DNA from 4 places in the Paenibacillus sp. ALE3 genome. Region 3 is predicted to be linked to each of the others. Evidence: a T-box and tRNA genes for the amino acid it is inferred to sense, from the RefSeq annotation. Region 3 holds a T-box; the other regions hold tRNA genes.

Region 1 (5,051 bases), 2.2 Mb from region 3:
GATATGATGTATGCTCTTAGTGAAAGCCCCCTCGGGGGCTTTTTTTTGTATCCAGAAAAAAGCATTCAACCAGCCCCGCCATTAAGCTATTTATGTATATTTATTTGAATATAGCGACCGCGTTAAGTCCAAGCTACAAATAGTTAAAACCCCTGGGTAATGCTCTGTTTCGGAAATTTATACCGCTTGACTGCAACCTTTTCCCGTTTTTTCCGTCTGGAAGGTACAAACATTTTCAAGAAAGAGGCTGACTACAATGAGAGTTTGGACAAAAACAGTAAGCACAGCAATTCTTGCAGGAGCATTATTAGCTGGGGGAATAGCAGGAGGGCTGTGGACGGGAGCTGATCGCGCTTATGCAGCAACGGCGAATGGTGTAATTAACGTGAGTGGAAGTGGTGAAATAATGGCTAAGCCAGATATCGCTTATCTCTCTATTGGTGTGCAATCGGAAGGGAACACCGCTGCTGCTGCTCAAAAAGCCAATGCTGCGAAAATAAACAAGGTTACACAGCTATTAAAAGAAAAATGGAGCATTAGTGCAGACGATATTCAGACAAGCCAGTTCTCTGTACAACCTAACTATACCTATAACGAGAAAGAAGGACAGAAGCTCAAAGGCTACATGGCCAACCATACACTTTCAGTGAAATATCGCAATTTGGACAAAATTGGTCAACTGTTGGATGAGGCTACAAATTCCGGGGCAAACAACGTAGATAATATACAGTTTTCCGTAGAGAATTCTTCCGCTTATGAGGAAGCAGCCATTGCAAAGGCGTTGGATAATGCTCAATCCAAAGCCAGTGCCGTAGCAAAATCAGCTAAACGTGGCTTAGGAGCTCTGGTGAATGTTACAGTAGATGGCGGGGAAGCTCAGGTTTTCACACAACGTGAGAATGCCATGTCCAAAGCGCTCATGGATATGAGTGGCGGAACAGAGATACAGTCGGGTCAAGTAACGGTGAAAGTCCAAGTGTCTGCTCAATATGAGATGAACTAGTATAGACCATTAAGCGGAGCCGCAAGCGCCTGCAACATTGCAGGATGACTTGTTGGCTTCTTTTGTCTATTGAAACCATTTTGTAATGAGTCTGTCATTGCTAATGGCTGTTAGGTGTACAGATTGAAATCAGGGAGTGTACAGATTGTAAACTACATACAATAGGGTATAGATATAATAAGAAAAGTGATCAAAACACATAGATTATACAGATTTGCAATAGGAGGAATACTTACGATGAACAAACATACAAAAAAATGGGGCTCAGCATTGCTGGCAGCGGGAATTTTAGCAGGAGTTGCGGTTATTCCGGTTTCCTATATTGGGGCAGCATCGACCAAACAGCAGCAAGCGACAACACAGCAACCAGGGATCGCCATCCAATGGAATGGTAAAACGTTGGCCGCTAAAGGTATTCAAGTGAACGGGAACACCATGATTCCAGTGGCAGCACTGCGTGACAGCTTGGGAATTCCGGTGAGCTATGACACCAAAGAAGGGACATATACAGTGGGGAGTGGGTACAACAAGCTCTATATCGTGGTCTCCTCCTCGGATGCCTATGTCAATGTGAACGGAATCAACACGCGCAGCATGGATGCCAAAATGGTCGCCGGGAAGTTATACATCCCTATGAGTCTGCTGAAAGACTATCTGGGTATCGATGCTCAGTGGAATGCAGCTCAGAAAACCGTAACATTGAGTAAAAGCCAGCTAAATCCAATTACAATTGCATCTCAGACGCTTCCAGCTTCGAGTAATGCAAAGGTGTCTTATAAGATTAAGTATCCGCAAATCAGCGGCAATCAGCTAAATTCTGAGGCTCAACAGGCCATTAATAATGTGCTTAAGAAGCATGCAGAGACAGTATTGGCAGCAGGCAAAAAGATGGTGGCAGAGGGAGAGGTTACAGCAGAAAGACCGTATGATTTCGAAAATGATTTTGCAATTGCCTATAACAAGGACGGTATTCTAAGTGTGATTATGCAGGACTACTCGTATACAGGTGGCGCACATGGTATGACGGCGCGTAAAGGATACACGTTCTCGCTCGCTGATGGCAAGCTGCTACAATTGTCTGACGTATTGAAGGCAAATCCGAACTATAAAAAGTTTTTGAATGCTGATCTGAAGAAAAAAATTGATGCGCTCCAGGCTGGCGAAGGTTTTGAAAAATTTAAAGAGTTGGCCGCAGATCAGAATTTTTATGTGACCAATAGTGGAGTAATCATCGTGTTTGATTTGTATGATTATGCTCCATACGCGTATGGAATTCCAGAGTTTACTTACTCGTTCGCTCAACTGCTGCCTCAGGGCGGGAAGCCTTTTGCGGGACAAAATCAATAATTTGGATGACCTATATTTTTAAAAAATAGCAAATCAAAAAGGCTGCCTACTGGATACAAAAATCCGAGGCAGCCTTTCTATTTACCAGCTATTCAGAAGTAAACCACTTTTCTTATACACCTTCTGGAGAGGAGCTAGTTAACACTTTATCAATAATACCGTATTCTTTGGCATCATCAGCGGACATGAAATAGTCACGGTCTGTGTCTTTTTCGATGCGTTCCAGTGGTTGACCTGTGCGATCTGCGAGAATGCGGTTCAATTTGTCACGCATTTTCAGAATGCGACGGGCGCGAATTTCGATATCCGTTGCCTGTCCTTGTGCACCGCCCAGTGGTTGGTGAATCATAATTTCACTGTTTGGCAAGGCAAAACGTTTGCCTTTGGCACCTGCATTCAGCAAGAAAGCACCCATGGAAGCAGCCATACCTACACAAATGGTAGATACGTCAGGTTTAATGTATTGCATCGTATCGAAAATGGCCATACCAGCTGTGATGGAACCGCCAGGACTGTTAATATACAAGTGAATGTCTTTTTCAGGATCTTCAGCAGCCAAAAACAGCATTTGTGCAATAATTGAGTTGGCTACAACGTCATTGACGTCCGAGCCCAACAAAATAATGCGATCCTTCAACAGTCTGGAATAAATGTCATAGGCGCGTTCGCCGCGGTTACTTTGTTCTACTACCATAGGAACATAGCTCACGTCAAAAAACCTCCCTTAAATATCGTTAGTGGATTTGGTGGATATGCCGATTACACATCCCTATTTATAAACTGTTACCGTATTAACCACATGATAAACAATTTCAAACAAAAAGTCAAAGAAAGTCAAACTATTGATTAAAAAAAGAGCGCTCAGCGCTCTTTTTGGTTAAAAACATTATATGGAACATTTAGCCAATCATATAAAACGACGCGCCCGCGAGGAATCGAACCTCGATCTCAGGCTCCGGAGGCCTACGTCATATCCGTTGGACCACGGGCGCACAGATGAACATTACAAGCAACTAACTAATTAATTTGGAAACAAAGATGATTATATGATATACGGCATTGAATTGCAAGCTTTTATTACGTGCGCATATTCACATAAAAAGTTGAGAAATATAGGTTCAGATAGACTTGCATGTGAAGCAAATATTGGGTAAGATATACGTGGGACTTAAAAAGTTATCCCGGGACATTTTAAGACCAGTTAGAGATATAGCATAGAGACAGAACTTAGAAGTGTGCGGGAGTGGAAAGCATGCGAAAGATATTAGAAATACAGAAGCAGCTTCTGCCCGACCTCATGGATGTTTTGAAAAAAAGGTACACGATCCTGCATCAGATTATGCTGTCCGAAGTTATTGGACGCAGAACACTGGCAGCTTCACTGGATATGACCGAGCGCGTACTGCGCGCTGAGACTGATCTCCTTAAAGCGCAAGGGCTAATTGAGATTGAGAGTGTGGGCATGAAGGTGAGCAAAGCAGGACTGGATCTGCTGGAACAGCTGGAGCCGATTGCGAACAACTTGTTCGGCCTGTCCCAATTGGAGGATCAGATTCGTCAAGCCTACGGTTTGAGGAAGGTGGTTGTCGTTCCAGGGGATTCGGATGCTTCACCGTTAGCGAAGCAGGAACTGGGCCGTGCTGGCGCAAAGGCGCTGCTGAGTGTTATGGATGACGAGGACGTGGTCGCTGTAACAGGTGGCACGACGATTGCAGATGTGGCGGAACAACTGACATTACCTGCTAACGGCCCGCTTAAAGGCGGATGGTTTGTACCGGCACGCGGGGGTTTGGGAGAGAGCATGGAAATGCAGGCAAATACAATTGCTTCCACGATGGCTCGCAAGGTCGGCGCTCAATACCGTCTGCTCCATGTACCGGATTTGCTCAGCAATCATGCTTACAACTCCTTGCTTGAGGATACGAATATTCAGGATATATTGAGCCTGATTCGAGAGAGTCGTATTATCATTCACGGGATAGGCAACGCCATAGCAATGGCCCACAGACGCAAGCTTGACCCTGAAACCTTTGCCCAGATCAGCAATGAGGGCGCGGTCGCCGAATCGTTTGGTTATTATTTTAACGAAGACGGCGTCGTTGTTCACAGAATGCTGACGCTTGGACTCCGTTTGGAGGACATCAGGCGCACGGAGACGGTGTTAGGTGTGGCTGGAGGCAAGAGCAAGGCGGCTGCTATTCATGCGGTATTGCGTTTCGGACAGGAAGACATTCTTGTCACTGACGAAGGCGCTGCTGCCGAGATTGTAAGCCGTTATTTAAGAGATTGATAAGGTTTTTTAATTGTGTTGTCTTGACGGGCTTTCGGGTCTGTCTTGAATATATAAAACTAAACTAAACGAACTTTGGGAGGAACTCACTCATGACAGTTAAAGTTGGTATTAACGGTTTCGGACGTATTGGACGCCTTGCTTTCCGCCGTATTCAAGACGTAGAAGGTATTGAAGTAGTAGCAATTAACGACTTGACAGATTCCAAAATGCTGGCGCATCTGTTGAAATATGATACAACACAAGGTACTTTCCAAGGGGAAGTAGAAGTACATGATGGTTTCTTCAAAGTAAACGGTAAAGAAGTTAAAGTTTTGGCTAACCGTAACCCAGAAGAATTGCCTTGGGGAGACCTGGGTGTAGACATCGTTCTGGAATGCACAGGTTTCTTCACAACTAAAGAAGCTGCTG
Region 2 (5,051 bases), 2.1 Mb from region 3:
CCGCCAAACACTTCATCTGCTGCTTCACCAGAAATAGCAACCGTAGCGCCCTTTTTAATCTCCCGGCAAAAGAGATACAGTGACGAATCCACGTCCGCCATTCCGGGTAAATCCCGCGTTAGCGTGGAGTTGTTCAGAGCTGCTACAACTTCTGGTGTATCGAATTCAATCCAGTGATGATTTGTCCCTAATTCATCGACCATTCGCTGTATCCAGGGGGCATCAGCTCCGGGCTGAAACGCATGGGCTTTAAAATGCTTGTCGTTGTCCACATAATCGACCGAATACGTATGAACTTGTCCCTGCCCGGTACGTTTGTAATAATCGACGGCTAATGCGGACAGGGCGCTTGAATCCAGCCCGCCAGACAATAAGGTACATACCGGTACATCCGAAATAAGCTGCCGCTCCACGGTATCCATCAACAGCTCTCGTACCTTGAGTGCCGTTTCTTCGGTGTTATCCTCATGTGCAATGCTTTCGAGCTTCCAGTAGGCTTGGATGCGTACGCCGTCACGGCTGTAGGTTAGGGTATGTCCGGGACGCAGCTCCTTCATCGATGAATAGACGCCGTGTCCGGGAGTGCGTGCAGGCCCAATGATAAAAATTTCTGCTAGTCCCTCGGCGTCTACGGCGGCCTCCACGGCTGGATGCTGGAGCAGTGCTTTGGGTTCGGAGCCAAATACGAATACATCTTCGGTTTGGCTATAAAATAACGGCTTCACTCCCAGGCGATCTCGTGCCAGAAATACCTGCTCCCGCTCACTATCCCAGACCGCAAACGCAAAGATGCCGTTCAACCGATCTACACAATCCGGGCCCCATTCGATATAGGATTCGAGCAGTACCTCTGTGTCGCATTGTGTACGGAAAAAATGCCCGCGCTGTTGCAGCTCTTTTTTCAGCTCAGGCGCGTTATATATTTCCCCGTTATATACAATCGTATAAGTGATATCCTCAAGCTGCCGGATCATGGGCTGAGCGCCGTTTTCCGGGTCCATTACGCTTAGTCTTCGGTGTCCGAAGGCACACGGGTTGGATATCCAGGTACCCGCAGCATCCGGTCCGCGATCGGAGAGCGTTTGCGTCATATTTAGCAGCAACTCAGATTGATGCATCAAGTCTCCGTTCCACTGTATGAAACCTGTAATTCCGCACATGTCTATTCATCCTCTCTTTGTCGTGTTCATCCAGTGTTGGAATGAATCAAAAACTAAATCCCCAGTTCATCAGTATATATGCCGAAAAGAAGCATAAAATGTCTGTCCGTTCCGAAAACTACAGATGGGGCAACCCGTCTACTCGTGAGGAAGGAGGGAGACAATGTACTACATCAAGGATGCCAAAATACGCCGCTTCACTGAACTTGACGGAGTGCGCTGCGCTGAGGTAGAAGTGCGTCCCGGTGCCGCAGATGACCCGGAGCTACTGGTTTATATCACAGCCACGAATCAGAAGGATGGTCAGCCTGACTATGACATGGTAAGGATCATCCGCAATGATGCTGATCTGGAGCTGGATTGGTACGACAATAATCTGCATTCGGCATTTGAGGAAGTGACCGACAAGGCTTTTACTGACTCTACGCACATTACCGCTGGTGAGGAACGGGAAAAATTCAAAAGGGAATTGCTTTCCTATGGGCAGCTTAGTACAGAGTTTGCCAAGGAGTTCGGGGCATGAGGATATGGTGTGCTATACCTCGGCTTTTGTTGATTTGGGCACCGGCGCCATCGCCGGATCAGCGTGAAAGGAGGGGGAAATCATAGACGGCAAAGCGAAGTATAAGAAAAACAAAGGCAGCAGTTATATTCATAACAATGAGTTCGCGGAAGAAGTGCTGGAGAAAAACGTAAGACATGAAGTACGCAGAAGTCCTAAACGCTTTGGGAATAAATAAGCTACCAGTGAACTAAAGCAACTCATCAAAGTTGATCCCAAAGAAGCCTCCGTATTCGTCAGATTTGCGAATATGGGAGGCTTCTTTTAGAATTAGGCCGCTTCACGCAGCGTCATGATCCCTTTGTAGATGTTATAAACAAAAACGCCGAGATAGACCACTACAAATAGCAGTACAAACCCGATAACTGAACCTGCATGATTGGCAGTGATAATAAAATACACTAGCGGAATCGCCGCAATAATGGGGAAAATGTGCGATAAAATGGCTTTTTTCGCGTGTCCCTGAACATATTCGTCCCGGACTGCAATCCACACAATGACCGGTACCAGAAAAGGTGCGAAAAAAATGCTAAAATAACAAAGTGAAGACAAAAGGCCTTTCACGGATAACCCCTCCTTTTTGGCGTCGTTCTTTGTACATAATACCCCGTTAGCGTCCAAATGATTCCTTTTGCAGCCTGCTTTCCTGTATAATGAAAAAATGCTTTTGACAGTTGCCCAAAATGTGATATAATCATTAATGCACTGAATACATAAGGTTTTATGAATTATCATTTTGTCCCAGTAGCTCAGCTGGATAGAGCAACGGCCTTCTAAGCCGTCGGTCGGGGGTTCGAATCCCTCCTGGGACGTAATTAAATCAGTCACAAACCGTTGATATAAATGGATTTGTGAGAAATTAGGGCTTCGGTCAGGGCTTCGGTCACTGATGCAGAATCCCTTTTTTTTATATTACGGATTGTCAAGCTAAGTGGGACAGTTCCTCTGAAAAGGAGGGTCTGTCAAAAGTTTTATGAAAACTCTTTTAGGCACAGATTCCCCCGAGGGAGAAGTAGCGATTTATCGCAAGTGTTGACCGACCCGATCGGGGAAAAAGACCGACATCTGGAGCAACATTTGGCCTCAGTGTTGGACACGACCTGTCCATTTTCGAGTGACGTCGATGGTAGCCAGATAGAGCAAATTAAGTAAGGCTTCATCGGTAGGAAGGATGCTTCTTCCTTTCGTCACCTTAAGAAGTTGGCGATGGTAGCTCTCAATCCTTTTGGTGGTGTAGATGAGTCTGCGAATCTCTAGCGGGTATTTAAAAAAGGTAGCGAACTCATCCCAATGGGTTCGCCACCTGTTGAATGGCTGATTCAGATTCAGCACGTTCTTCTTCAGTGCACCTCTTGTTTTATGAATTGAGTTACTCAACAGGCGTGGCAGAATCTAAAAGTATCTATAATCATAAAAGATTTTTTCCATTTTTAGATAAGGATTGAGAAGACCATTTCAGCTAACTGCGGCTTTAGTTTAATAACAATCTTCCATAAAAGAGCGCGATTCTATAATAAGGATCAGTTCGTTTTCATTAAAGTGCCATATTATATCTTTTAATTTAAGTGAAACTGCCTAAAAAGTATGTTAATATCAGTTTTAACAGACAGACAAACTAGTATTTATAGAGGCGAAATTATGAAAAAATATAGAATATATCAAGTAGACTCATTTACAAAAAATAGATTTCATGGAAACCCTGCTGGGGTTGTTCCAAATGCAAATGGACTTACAGATGAGCAGATGCAGAGAATTGCAAGAGAATTAAATAATTCGGAAACTGCATTTATTTTTGAAACAAATTCTTCAAATTATGATGTTGGAGTAAGATTTTTTACTCCAACAACAGAGGTTCCAATTTGTGGTCATGCAACAGTAGCAGCACATTATGTTTATGCAATTGAGAGAAAAGTTGAAACTGGAAGAATTATTCAGAAAACAAAAGCAGGTATATTGCCTGTTGATGTTATAAAGCATGAAGATGACTATTCTATTGTAATGACACAGGGAGAACCTTCTGTATCAGAGCCTCTAAATGATGAAATAAGAAGTCAGATTGCAAATGCGTTAGGTATTTCTTGTAAAGATATTTGCATGGAATATCCAGTTGCGATATCTTCAACAGGTCATTCTAAGGTAATGGTTCCGATTTACTCCAATGAAATACTACATAGTTTAAAACCTGATTTGCAGAAGCTTACAGAAATCAGCAAGCATATTGGATGTAATGGATATTATGTTTTTACATTAAATCCACAAGAGGATATATTGGTTCACGGAAGAATGTTTGCTCCTGCAATTGGAATAGCTGAAGACCCGGTGACAGGAAATGCAAACGGACCGCTTGGAGCCTATTTGGTACACTATAACATTTTGCAAAATGAGAATGAGCAGTCTTTTGATTTTGATATTTTACAAGGTGAGGCAATCAAAAGAGAGGGAACAATGCATGTTCATGTGAAAAAGGAACAGGGAAAACCCGTATTAGTTCAAATTACGGGGAAAGCGGTTATTGCTTTTTCAGCGGAGATCATACTTTAAAAAGTCTAACAAATTTATCAATAAGCTTAATGACGGATTGTCAAGCCAAGTGCGACAGTTCCTCTGAAAAGGATTCGTGAGCGGTTCTCCAGCCCAGACACTTACGTGAACGTACTTCTTTCGGATGCTGGAAAATCGACTTGCCCACACCATACTTCCCCCGTGTCTCAGAGGGATTCTGACGCTTGCCTTTGTGCCTGAGAACAGCCAGCGATAGATCGTTTTAAGCTGTCCTTCTTGACGGTGACGTTGCTCAGGAGACCAGGTCGCTTGAAGCTTGTCTTCGATGATGCCAGCAAGCTCTGGCGTCCATTTGCCTACAGAAATTGAAGCCCGACGTCGCTGGACATAACTCTTCTGAGATGTCTCAGCACGGTAAGACCCCCCTGACCCATTATTCCGGCGGAGCTCTTGGCAAATCGTAGCAGGTTTGAAGCTACTGTTCCCAATAAAGATTGAACCTTTATTTATAAGAGCATCTTTAACAGTCAAAAAGCCTATTAATGTTGAAATAATAAGGTTTTATGATATTAGTAACACTAGGTGGCTTTAAATGTGGAATTATAAAATTAAGGTATTCTACACATCCTCTACATATAAATTTGACAAACCCAATAACACCAACGTCCTAGCAAGTACTCCTGGGACGTATAGCAAAAAGCTTCCTACATGCATGTAGGAAGCTTTTTTGTGTTCCAGCAGGATGATTGCTGCTAGCTTTATACCGTCGCCGTCGCCTTCTCCTTATGAGCAAAGAATTGAGGCAAATGCTCTTTGTGTGCTTCCAG
Region 3 (5,051 bases):
AACTCGCTGGCTTTATTTTATATATGACATATGGCATATCGTTTTATTTTGCTACAGACGTGCCTGTTCCAGTGGGCGGAAGCACGGTTCCATCGACTGCTTTGAGCGTAACCTTATACTTACTGTCTACCAATGTACTGGTGTGGGTATCCGTAATGACTTGAATATTCATTTCCCCTGGTTTTGGACTAGTCAGCTTGTAGTAAATGACAGCATTCGTATCATCTACGTAGTCGATGTGATCCACTTCAATACCGTATCCTGGGTTAGGTGCCTGCAGACGGGTGATGGTCACTTTGTTCTGCTGATCATTCGCCTTCTCTATGTTCATACTAATATTGGTTTGTTGGACCGGATCTACAGGCTCAGCTGGATTTTCCGGAGTGACTTGCACCGGTTTATGACTTTGTACAAACTCGGATGCATGGTAGACCATTTCTGCTGCCTCCATCCGTGTTACTTTACGATCCGGGTTAAAGTTGCTCCCCTCGTCCAATTTTGCAATTTTGGTCAACAGGAGAAATTGCACTGCTTCGTTCGACTCTTGGTCTAATTTTTTGCCATCTGCTACATTAATCAACATACGAACAGTAGGATATTCACCCGTTGCACTCACGGCTTTATACAGAATATTCGCGAATTGTTCCCTTGTCATACGGGTGCTCGGATCAATATCCGGTGACAGAGGGATTTGGTGCTGGACTGCAATCCGGTAGGAATCGGCATACCATGCGGAAGCCGGAATGTTTGCAAAGGAGCCCGTTGTGAAATCAGGCATAACCTGAAGATCCATTCCACGAACAACCAAGTGTACTCCTTGTGCATACGTGAGTGTTTGATCTGGTGCAAACTTATCCTTGGTTATCCCTTGAATAATTCCTTTGTTCTGAAGTGAACTTACGATCTTCTCCTGCTCAGCTCCCTTTATATCTCTAAAAGCAGAAGCCGACGTAGCCACAGCCAATGAACAGACGACAAGCAGCGCAGCTGCCACGCTTTTATTTTTAATCATGAGATACACCTCCATGTTTACTTTGCTTCTATACTTACGGACGCAATAAAACCATCAAATGTTTCAAATATGCCAAATTGGTTGCAAAACAATGGAATACCTTAGCTATTAGTGTAACCCGTCTTGCTCTTTTCTGCTCACCATATCCATGCAAACCCAAAAGTGTCTATGACAGTTTTCCTTTTGCAGCACCTTTTAGAGAAAAAGAGCTGACTCGCAGTAATTTAGCTAGCAAAAGCAGCAGTGTACCTAACAAAAATACCCACTTGTGGTAGCTTACATCCGATTAGGAGCTTTCAATCCAAGAAGTCGCAGTGTACTTGCCAGCATATCCGCAGTCTGTTCCGCCAACTGAAGGCGCCATTGTCCGCCATCGACAATTCTTTCCTTAGCGTAAAAACGGTTAAACGCCTGTGCCGTATCTAACGCAAATCTCGCAATAACGGAAGGTTCCAGTTGCCTAGCAGCACGTATTAGCTGTCCGTGATAGCGATCCAACTGCTTAAGCAGCGCCCAGCCTGCGTCACCCAGCATTTCATCCGAAACGATATTCAAATCAGGAGAATGCCCGTCTTGGGCAAGGACGTTGTCACTGGAATTAGAATCAACATCAGAGCGGGCGCGAGCTTTCTCCAAAAGACTGCGTATGCGCGCATGAGTATACTGCACATAAGGGCCAGTCTCACCTTCAAAGGTCAGTGCCTCCTCTAACGAAAAATCCACTTCATTCAGACGGTTATTTTTTAAATCGCCAAAAATAATCGCTCCGATGCCAACGTCTTCAGCTATTGCCTGTTGCTCCAGCAAATTGGGATTTTTCTCCGTAATGATGGCTTGAGCACGCGCTACAGCTTCATCCAGCACTTCCTCCAGTTTCACAACCTTGCCGCGTCTTGTGGACATTTTTTTGCCCGCAAACCGCATTAAACCAAACGGTACATGCTCACATTGCTCTGCCCATGTCTCCCCTGCATGCTTTAGCACCGCAAATACCTGTTGGAAATGTAACTTCTGTTCCCCGCCAACGACGTACAGCAGGCGATCAGCCTTCATCACTTCATGACGATAAATCGCTGTTGCCAGATCACGGGTGGAATAAATGGTAGTACCATCTTTTTTCAAAATAAGGCACGGCGGCAGTTGCTCGTCTTCCAGACGAACCACAAGTGCTCCATCACTTTCTTCCAGCAGTCCTTTTGCTCTTAATTGGGCAACAACTGCCTGCATCTTATCATTGTAAAAACTTTCCCCCAACACATGGTCAAACGAAATGTTAAGACGTTGGTACATACGGTCAAATTCTCCCAGACTGACTTCAACAAAAAACTCCCACAGTTGTTGAGCTTCAGTATCCCCTTGCTCCAAACGTCGGAACCACTCGCGGCCTTCATCCTCCAAAGACAGATCATGCTCGGCCTCCTGATGAAAACGGACATATAGCTTCAACGATTCCCCGATCGGATCATGTTGTAGCTGCTCCTCATTGCCCCATCTTTTATAGGCCGCAATTTGCTTGCCAAATTGTGTTCCCCAATCCCCTAGATGATTCACACTAATCGGCACATATCCGGTTTCACCAAGTATGCGATACAAGGCGGCACCAATAACAGTAGAGCGAAGATGACCGATACCAAATGGTTTGGCAATATTAGGCGAGGACATATCAATCACTACTCGCTGTCCATATCCGATATTGGGCTTGAGAAACTCAGCCTTGCTCAATTCAGCAAGCATCGATGGAATATGAACAGATCGATCCAATGTAATATTTACATAGGCACCCGATGCTGAAGCAGTTAGACCCGCTTCACGGCTTACTAGCTCTGCCAATTCCATTGCAATATGCTGTGGAGACTTTCGAAATTTTTTAGCCAGCACAAAACAGGGAAACGCCACATCTCCCCATTCAGGCTGCGGAGGCACCTCGAATAAAGATAAAACTTCTTTCTCCTCCAAGCCCGTATGAGCTACAATAGCTTGGGTAGCAATCATCAACACCATGTTCCTCTCTCCTTCTTTTTATAAGATCTAACAAAAAAAGCCCTCGCCTCTTGATATAATCAAGAGACGAGAACTTCGATATCCCGCGGTACCACTCTTCGTAAATCGGTTGTATAGCTAAAGCTAGCTTACACAAAATCGCGATTTCACTCCATTGACAAATAACGGTGTCTGCCGGGCTGATCTACTAGAAGCTCTTATCGTTGGATCAACCGTCTCCCGGGTGCGCTTCACATCGGATTTCATACCGGCTTCCACCTTTTCCGGCTCGCTGTAATGATACGGTTCCGTTGCTACTCTCCCGTTCCTTGACGTTAATTCCCACCATTATACAAACCTATTTAGTAGAAAGCAACCTTTTATTCCCTCTTCAGGGACTAGTTCTGTATATGTAATTACACTGCCACCAATTGACGACAGACCTCAACACAATGACGGCAGGCTTCTGCACAATGTTTGCAATGATTATGGGAATGCTTGCTGCATTCAGCAGCACATACCTCACAGGCTTTGGCACATAGCTCACAGATTTCCTCGGCAAAATCCGTTCCGCGCTGCAACATTTGAGCAGCAAACCCACATATCTCTGCGCATTCCCTACTCACTCGAATACATTCACGCAGCATAGCTAGATCATATTCCTTCAAACTTGCTACATAGCATACATTGCAAGCGTTCATACATTCCAGGCAAGCATCCACGCATTTTTGGTATGAATGATTCATAATACATTACCTCCCAGTTGTTGATCCTGCTGTACTATTACCCGCTGAACCTTGAAATTAATCATTTGATGTTCGCGCTTGCAACAAAATAAACCCAGAAAATCCCGACTTATGTAAGGAAGTGTACTATATTCCAAGGTGTAAGCGCAAGGATATTAATCACATAACTTTTTAGCCTTCGTTTCTGACTTGCATCTAGTCTGTCATTCCTCTATTGTAAAAAAAGAGTATGCTTAACCACTGATCAAGGAGTGAACATTGTAATGAATATAACATCTGTAGAGGAGCACCGACAGGAATCTCCGCAGCAGGTTAACTGCATGGTCGTGACCGTCTCGGATACACGTACCATGGAAACCGATACTGGGGGACGACTGCTCAAGGAACTACTAGAAACGAATGGGTACAAGGTTGTTCGATATGTTATCGTCAAGGACGACTATGAAGGAATCCGGCAGTTGGTAGCCGAAGCTGCGGCACATGAGGACATCGAGGCTATACTTTTAACAGGTGGTACTGGCATCTCTCCGCGTGATACTACATATGAAGCCGTCTCCTCTCTACTGGATAAGGAATTACCTGGGTTTGGAGAAATCTTCCGTTACTTAAGCTTTGCTGAGGACATTGGATCAGCAGCTATATTAAGCCGGGCTGTAGCGGGCACTGTGGGCCAGACAGCTGTGTTTTCTATGCCTGGCTCCCGCGGAGCCGTTCGTTTGGCAATGGAACGCATTATTGTCCCTGAGCTGCGTCATGTAATGAGAGAAATTTATAAATAAGCTCCTATTTACACATTGTAGATACAAAAAAGGCACCCCATACATAGATGAGGTGCCTCTTCACATTATTCCTTTTCTTCAACTTCGGGCTGCATGTAGCTGTCAATCAGCTTTTGCTTCAGCTCCCATACCTTCTCACTAAGATTTACGCGATAAATTTCAGGGTTCAGCTTCCGCAAATATTCTGGCCAAAACAGTTTCAACTGTGATGCATGATAGGCACGAATTTCATCCAGTTCAGGAAGCTCGTATACCTTCTGCCCATTTACAAAAATAGGTTCAAGCATCGGTACAGCTTCGTAATTTTCTACATACTTCTTCATATATGGATGCAAAGGGTTAAACAGCTTCAGGCGCTTACCATTACGCGGACGTTCTTCATCCGGGAAAGAAATGTAATCAGCTACAGCTCTCCCTTTCTTCTTATCCACAATACGGTATACATCCTTTTTGCCTGGTGTAGATACTTTTTCCGGGTTACCCGAGATTTTAATCGTCGGCAGCATTTCACCGTCCACTTCCCGCTCAACCAGC
Region 4 (5,051 bases), 2.1 Mb from region 3:
TTAATGTCCTTCTCCGGGTCTTCCGCAGAAAGGAACAATAGCTGTGCAATGACGAGATTGGCGACATCGTCATCAATCGGGCCACTTAGGAAAATGATGCGATCCTTAAGCAACCGCGAGTAAATATCGTAAGATCGTTCTCCTCGATTCGTTTGTTCCACAACCATAGGGACGAGACTCATCACGACCAACCTCTTTTCTTTATTAAAATGAACACCTGTATTCATCCGCTTCCTTATGTCCCATTAAAACGGAAGCGGCAATCATGAAACGTGAACACCTTACAAAATATTTTAACATGTTCAGAGTCTCGTGTCATATTTGCCTGCTCATATATGAAGTGCAGGCTATGTACAGACACCCTGCCGAGACCTTCTCATATTTAACCATGTTTCGTATGTATGTGCAAATGTACGGTAGTGACTTATGTAAAACAGAAAACACCATTCACAGCGCTTTCCATAAACGACTAAAATTTGGGTTGACTAAGGTAAAAATAAGGCACGTAACTTTCACTACGTGCCTTATCCTTATCTAATTACTACGTTGCAGCCTGTTATAGCCTACACCGTATATTTTATCGTTTAAATTACTCAGCAGCTGCAGCTGGCGCTTCAACTTCTTTGCTGTTTTCCACCAGCAAAGCGATTGTTTTGCGCAGGGAGATCTCTTCTTTCAAGTTAGCGAACGAGCCGTTACTTTCCAGAATGCTGCGGATCTCTTCTACAGAACGTTTGTAAGTGTCAGCCATGTTTTGCAGTTCTTCATTAATTTCCGCTTCGGAAACTTCGATGTTTTCTGCTTTAGCCACTTGCTCCAGCACGAGGTTGTTGCGTACGCGCTTCTCAGCATCTGCTTTCATTTGCTCTTCCAGGTCTTCTTTGCTTTGACCGGAGAAGCCGAGGAACATTTCAAGGTTCATGCCTTGGCTGCGCAGACGGTTGTCGAAATCGCGAACCATGTTTTGCACTTCACTCTTGACCATTGCTTCAGGAATGTCGATTGTTGCATTTTCAGCAACTTTCTCCACTACAGCGCCCTCACGAGCTGCTTTAGCTTCGTTTTCTTTGCGCTCCAGCAATTGCTTTTTCAAGTCTTCCTTGAATTCAGCAAGTGTGTCAAATTCACTTACATCTTTAGCAAATTCATCGTCCAATTCAGGAAGAACTTTGCGTTTCAGTTCATGAATTTTCACTTTGAATACAGCTTGTTTACCAGCGAGGTCAGCAGAATGGTAGTTCTCAGGGAATGTTACTTCAACGTCCTTGGAATCACCAGTGTGCAAACCAATCACTTGGTCTTCAAAGCCAGGGATGAAGGTATTTGAACCCAGTTCCAGAGAATACTTTTCAGCTTGTCCACCTTCGAATTGTACGCCGTCAACAGAACCGTCGAAGTCAATGATAGCTGTATCGCCGGATTGAGCAGCATCTTCATCAACGACAACCAATTCAGCATGACGTTGTTGCAGGCGCTCCAGCTCTTGAGCCAGTTCTTCGTCGCTTACTTCGTTTTTGCTTACAGGCACTTCTACGCCTTTGTAATCGCCCAAAGTTACTTCAGGTTTAACCGTAACTTTTGCTTTGAATTTGAAAGATTCGCCTTTAGCAAATTGATCAATTTCAACATCAGGGCTATCTACTGGGAAGATGTCTGTTTGCTCTACAGCTTGGCTGTATGCTTCTGGCAACAGGAAGTCAATTGCATCCTGGTACAGACTTTCAATACCATAACGTTTTTCAAAGATAGGACGTGGTACTTTACCTTTACGGAATCCTGGTACACTTACTTGTTTAACCACTTTATTAAAAGCTTTGTCGAGTGCAGCGGCTACACGATCCGCGTCTACCTCAACTTCAAGAACCCCAAGGTTCTTCTCTATTTTCTCCCAAGTTGCTTTCATTTTATGCTTTCCCCTCCAACAAAATCTTCACTTAGTTTTCATTACAATCAACGCACACAAAATAACCACTATAGTATATCTAACATTACTGTCTTTTTCAAGAGCAGCCCTTGAATGCTTTAACAGGTAAACGTTTCCGGTCATTAAGGAGTGTTCATTCCCGCCGCGACGAATAATCGCATCGACCGATACGCTTGCTCAAAACGGAAGCGTAGTGCATCTGTAATGCCATATATAGCGCGGGTTTCTTCCTCATTATTGTTCCCGTTCAAACTTTCCGAAACGGTCTGATGGAGTGCTGCTGCCCAAATATCCGGCATCCCGTCCTCTTCCACCAACATTGATCTATAATCTTTCGTACCGTACACTGCCATCACAAACTGTGACCATAGCTCCTGTGCAAAATAGAATAGTGTAGGCTCATGCACTTCAGTCTGGTCAGCTACCCGTTCCAAAATACGCATAATCGCCTCTGGAAACTCATCGGGCTGTAACGGAACCGTTTCAATATCGATTTCCGTCTTTTCATCACCCCGTCTGATTTCTATCGTCCCTTCTATTCCACGGCGTCTCATTGTCTGTAGAACACGGAATTGGAGAAGAGGATGGATTTCCCGTTCAGTAATCCAGCGAAGCAAGGCATCGTCGATCTCCGGCAGTTCCAAGTAGGATAGCTGTTCCAAAGCTAGAATCGTCTGTTCGGATAACGGTTGATCCATAGCCATCTGCAAAAGCTTGTTACCGTAGCCTGCATCCTGTTCCTGCTTAAAGCGTGCATGACGGCGAGCCAACTCAACTTCACTGACTTCATCTTCTTCCACATTGTCCGTTGCCGCCCCGCTGTCAGCGTACTGTGGAAATGCAGCTTCCAGCCATTGTAACAGAGCGTTCCATTCATCGTATTGTTTCTGCTCCTGTCCCTGACACTGCATCAAAAAACGCAGCATCGCCATCGCCTCTCCGTAACGTTCGTTCTCAAGCATCACCGTAAGTTGAATTTGATAGTAGTCCAGTGTCTTCGGAAACAATACGATATTATTTTCTTTTGTCGTCACCTTGGAGTCCTTTATTTTCAAGGCACCCCCTCTCCTCCGCAAGCTAAAGTATTTGTAGATTATATGAGAAACAGCAGCCGAAGTTCAACCACTCGTCTTCAACATATTCACCTGTATTCTAACATACCCTTTTATAAGGCAAAAAAAACGATGTGTATTCTGAATTTATGTGGTGTAGAGCCCAAATAAGCGATATATACAAAATAAGACTTGTATCTTTTTCATCCATATGATATATTAATATTCGCTTGAATTTTATGTCCCAGTAGCTCAGCTGGATAGAGCAACGGCCTTCTAAGCCGTCGGTCGGGGGTTCGAATCCCTCCTGGGACGTATAGCCGAAGCTTCCTGTTTAGGAAGCTTTTTTTATTTTCCAGCGAAATAGGACTCACTGTGGATGTTGGAGCCTAGCATCGTATTACAACCTATTTTAATGTAGAAAAGGCTGTTTCCGCAGCGCTGTTTGAGCGCTTGTCTGGGACAGCCTTTTATCGAGGGTATACCATTACACCGCTTGACTGCGTGGAGTAGTAAGGAGTTTAATCAAATGAAATTAATATCTTGGAATGTAAATGGCTTAAGAGCCTGTGTAACCAAAGGATTTTATACTTATCTAAAAGAAACGAATGCTGATATTTTTTGCGTACAGGAAACGAAGCTTCAAGAAGGACAAATCCTCATGGAGAACATGGAGGAATACGTTCAATACTGGAATTACGCTGAGAAAAAGGGGTACTCCGGCACAGCTATTTTCACCAAAATCAAGCCGCTCTCTGCGCATTATGGACTTGAAGAAAATGAAGAGCCAGAGGGTCGAACTATTACACTAGAATTCGAAAAATTTTACCTCGTCAATGTGTACACACCAAATACGAAACGAGACTTATCGCGATTGCCATACAGACTGGAATGGGAAGACCGTTTTCGCAGCTATCTGCAACAACTAGACGCTCAGAAGCCTGTCATCATTTGCGGAGACTTGAACGTGGCTCATCAGGAGATAGACCTTAAAAATGCTAAAGCCAACTACGGTAATGCTGGCTTCACGCCCGAGGAACGAGACCGCATGTCACAGCTGCTCAACGCCGGATTTATAGATACCTTCAGATATTTTTATCCTGATCGGACAGATGTTTATTCCTGGTGGTCCTATATGCCAAAGGTAAGGGAACGGAATATTGGCTGGCGGATTGATTACTTCCTCGTCTCAGAGAGGCTTCGTCCGCTATTAATGGATGCGAGTATTGATTGCCATATTACAGGCAGTGACCACTGCCCTGTTATATTGGATTTGCAAGATTTTTCTGCATAGATCCCCTACCTGACGCAAGGATTTATAAAATTAAAAAGCCGTCATGCTCTGTTTTACAGCATGACGGCCTACATAAATTGAAGCTATCGCTAACTTGCACCTGGTTTTCTGTTTAAAACCCGTTCTTCTCCATCATTTGCTTGAACCACAGCGCACTTTGTTTGGGGGTCCGTTCCTGCGTCTCGTAATTGATATGTACAATACCAAAACGCTTGCTATATCCCCAGGCCCATTCAAAGTTATCAAAGAAAGACCAGACAAAATAGCCCTTGAGCTGACCTCCCTCCCGGATAAAGCGATGACACGCCTTTAAATGCTCTTCAATATAGCGCTGACGCCCGGTATCTTCAATCTGTCCATTCACCAGTTCATCCTTCATCGCTGCTCCATTTTCCGTAATCAGAATGGGTAAGCCCTTGCTAAAATCCTTTTCAATCCGCGTCAGCAGCTTATAAAAGGATTCAGGGTGAATCTCCCATCCCATGTCTGTTACTGGCTCCTCCATGTGAATCTGCTCCACTTGCAGTAGCGAAGAGTCGTTAGTTGCTCGAATGACGCTGCGGGTATAATAGTTAATGCCTACAAAATCTCCCGGTTGCTGAATCAGCTCCAGATCACCAGGCTGTACAAAATCCAATCCATTCAGATACGTTCCGTACCATTCCACCATATCTTCAGGATACTTTCCGTTAAACAATGGCTCAGCAAACCAACGATTAATAAAGCCATCCCTTCTGGCAGCAGCAGCTATGTCCTCGGGTCGCTCGGAAGCGGCATCCAC

The links. A T-box is a leader RNA that pairs with one kind of tRNA and senses whether it is charged. The one in region 3 lies ahead of argS (arginine--tRNA ligase), so its partner is inferred to be a tRNA-Arg.
Region 1: it has a tRNA-Arg gene. The T-box ahead of argS (arginine--tRNA ligase) is inferred to sense a tRNA for this amino acid. The anticodon was not compared.
Region 2: it has a tRNA-Arg gene. The T-box ahead of argS (arginine--tRNA ligase) is inferred to sense a tRNA for this amino acid. The anticodon was not compared.
Region 4: it has a tRNA-Arg gene. The T-box ahead of argS (arginine--tRNA ligase) is inferred to sense a tRNA for this amino acid. The anticodon was not compared.

Annotation. Positions count from the first base shown of each region.
Region 1 covers NZ_CM134214.1:5,119,551-5,124,601, reverse strand. Annotated here, with positions in the region: gene ACXHJ2_RS22980 (SIMPL domain-containing protein) at 257-1,003, shown strand; gene ACXHJ2_RS22975 (PdaC/SigV domain-containing protein) at 1,241-2,350, shown strand; gene clpP (ATP-dependent Clp endopeptidase proteolytic subunit ClpP) at 2,463-3,059, opposite strand; tRNA gene ACXHJ2_RS22965 (tRNA-Arg) at 3,271-3,342, opposite strand; gene ACXHJ2_RS22960 (sugar-binding transcriptional regulator) at 3,603-4,640, shown strand; gene gap (type I glyceraldehyde-3-phosphate dehydrogenase) at 4,733-5,051, shown strand, end outside.
Region 2 covers NZ_CM134214.1:826,151-831,201, forward strand. Annotated here, with positions in the region: gene asnB (asparagine synthase (glutamine-hydrolyzing)) at 1-1,160, opposite strand, end outside; gene ACXHJ2_RS03810 (hypothetical protein) at 1,324-1,683, shown strand; gene ACXHJ2_RS03815 (DUF4870 domain-containing protein) at 1,993-2,286, opposite strand; tRNA gene ACXHJ2_RS03820 (tRNA-Arg) at 2,461-2,534, shown strand; partial or broken gene ACXHJ2_RS03825 (transposase) at 2,743-2,997, opposite strand; gene ACXHJ2_RS03830 (PhzF family isomerase) at 3,361-4,263, shown strand; partial or broken gene ACXHJ2_RS03835 (IS30 family transposase) at 4,355-4,692, opposite strand; gene ACXHJ2_RS03840 (6-phospho-beta-glucosidase) at 4,983-5,051, opposite strand, start outside.
Region 3 covers NZ_CM134214.1:2,969,509-2,974,559, forward strand. Annotated here, with positions in the region: gene ACXHJ2_RS12785 (S-layer homology domain-containing protein) at 44-1,012, opposite strand; gene argS (arginine--tRNA ligase) at 1,289-3,013, opposite strand; T-box leader at 3,073-3,331, opposite strand; gene ACXHJ2_RS12795 (four-helix bundle copper-binding protein) at 3,409-3,738, opposite strand; gene ACXHJ2_RS12800 (MogA/MoaB family molybdenum cofactor biosynthesis protein) at 4,002-4,517, shown strand; gene ACXHJ2_RS12805 (nicotinate phosphoribosyltransferase) at 4,583-5,051, opposite strand, start outside.
Region 4 covers NZ_CM134214.1:874,584-879,634, reverse strand. Annotated here, with positions in the region: gene clpP (ATP-dependent Clp endopeptidase proteolytic subunit ClpP) at 1-182, opposite strand, end outside; gene tig (trigger factor) at 590-1,903, opposite strand; gene ACXHJ2_RS04020 (hypothetical protein) at 2,047-2,979, opposite strand; tRNA gene ACXHJ2_RS04015 (tRNA-Arg) at 3,218-3,291, shown strand; gene ACXHJ2_RS04010 (exodeoxyribonuclease III) at 3,506-4,270, shown strand; gene ACXHJ2_RS04005 (GH1 family beta-glucosidase) at 4,383-5,051, opposite strand, start outside.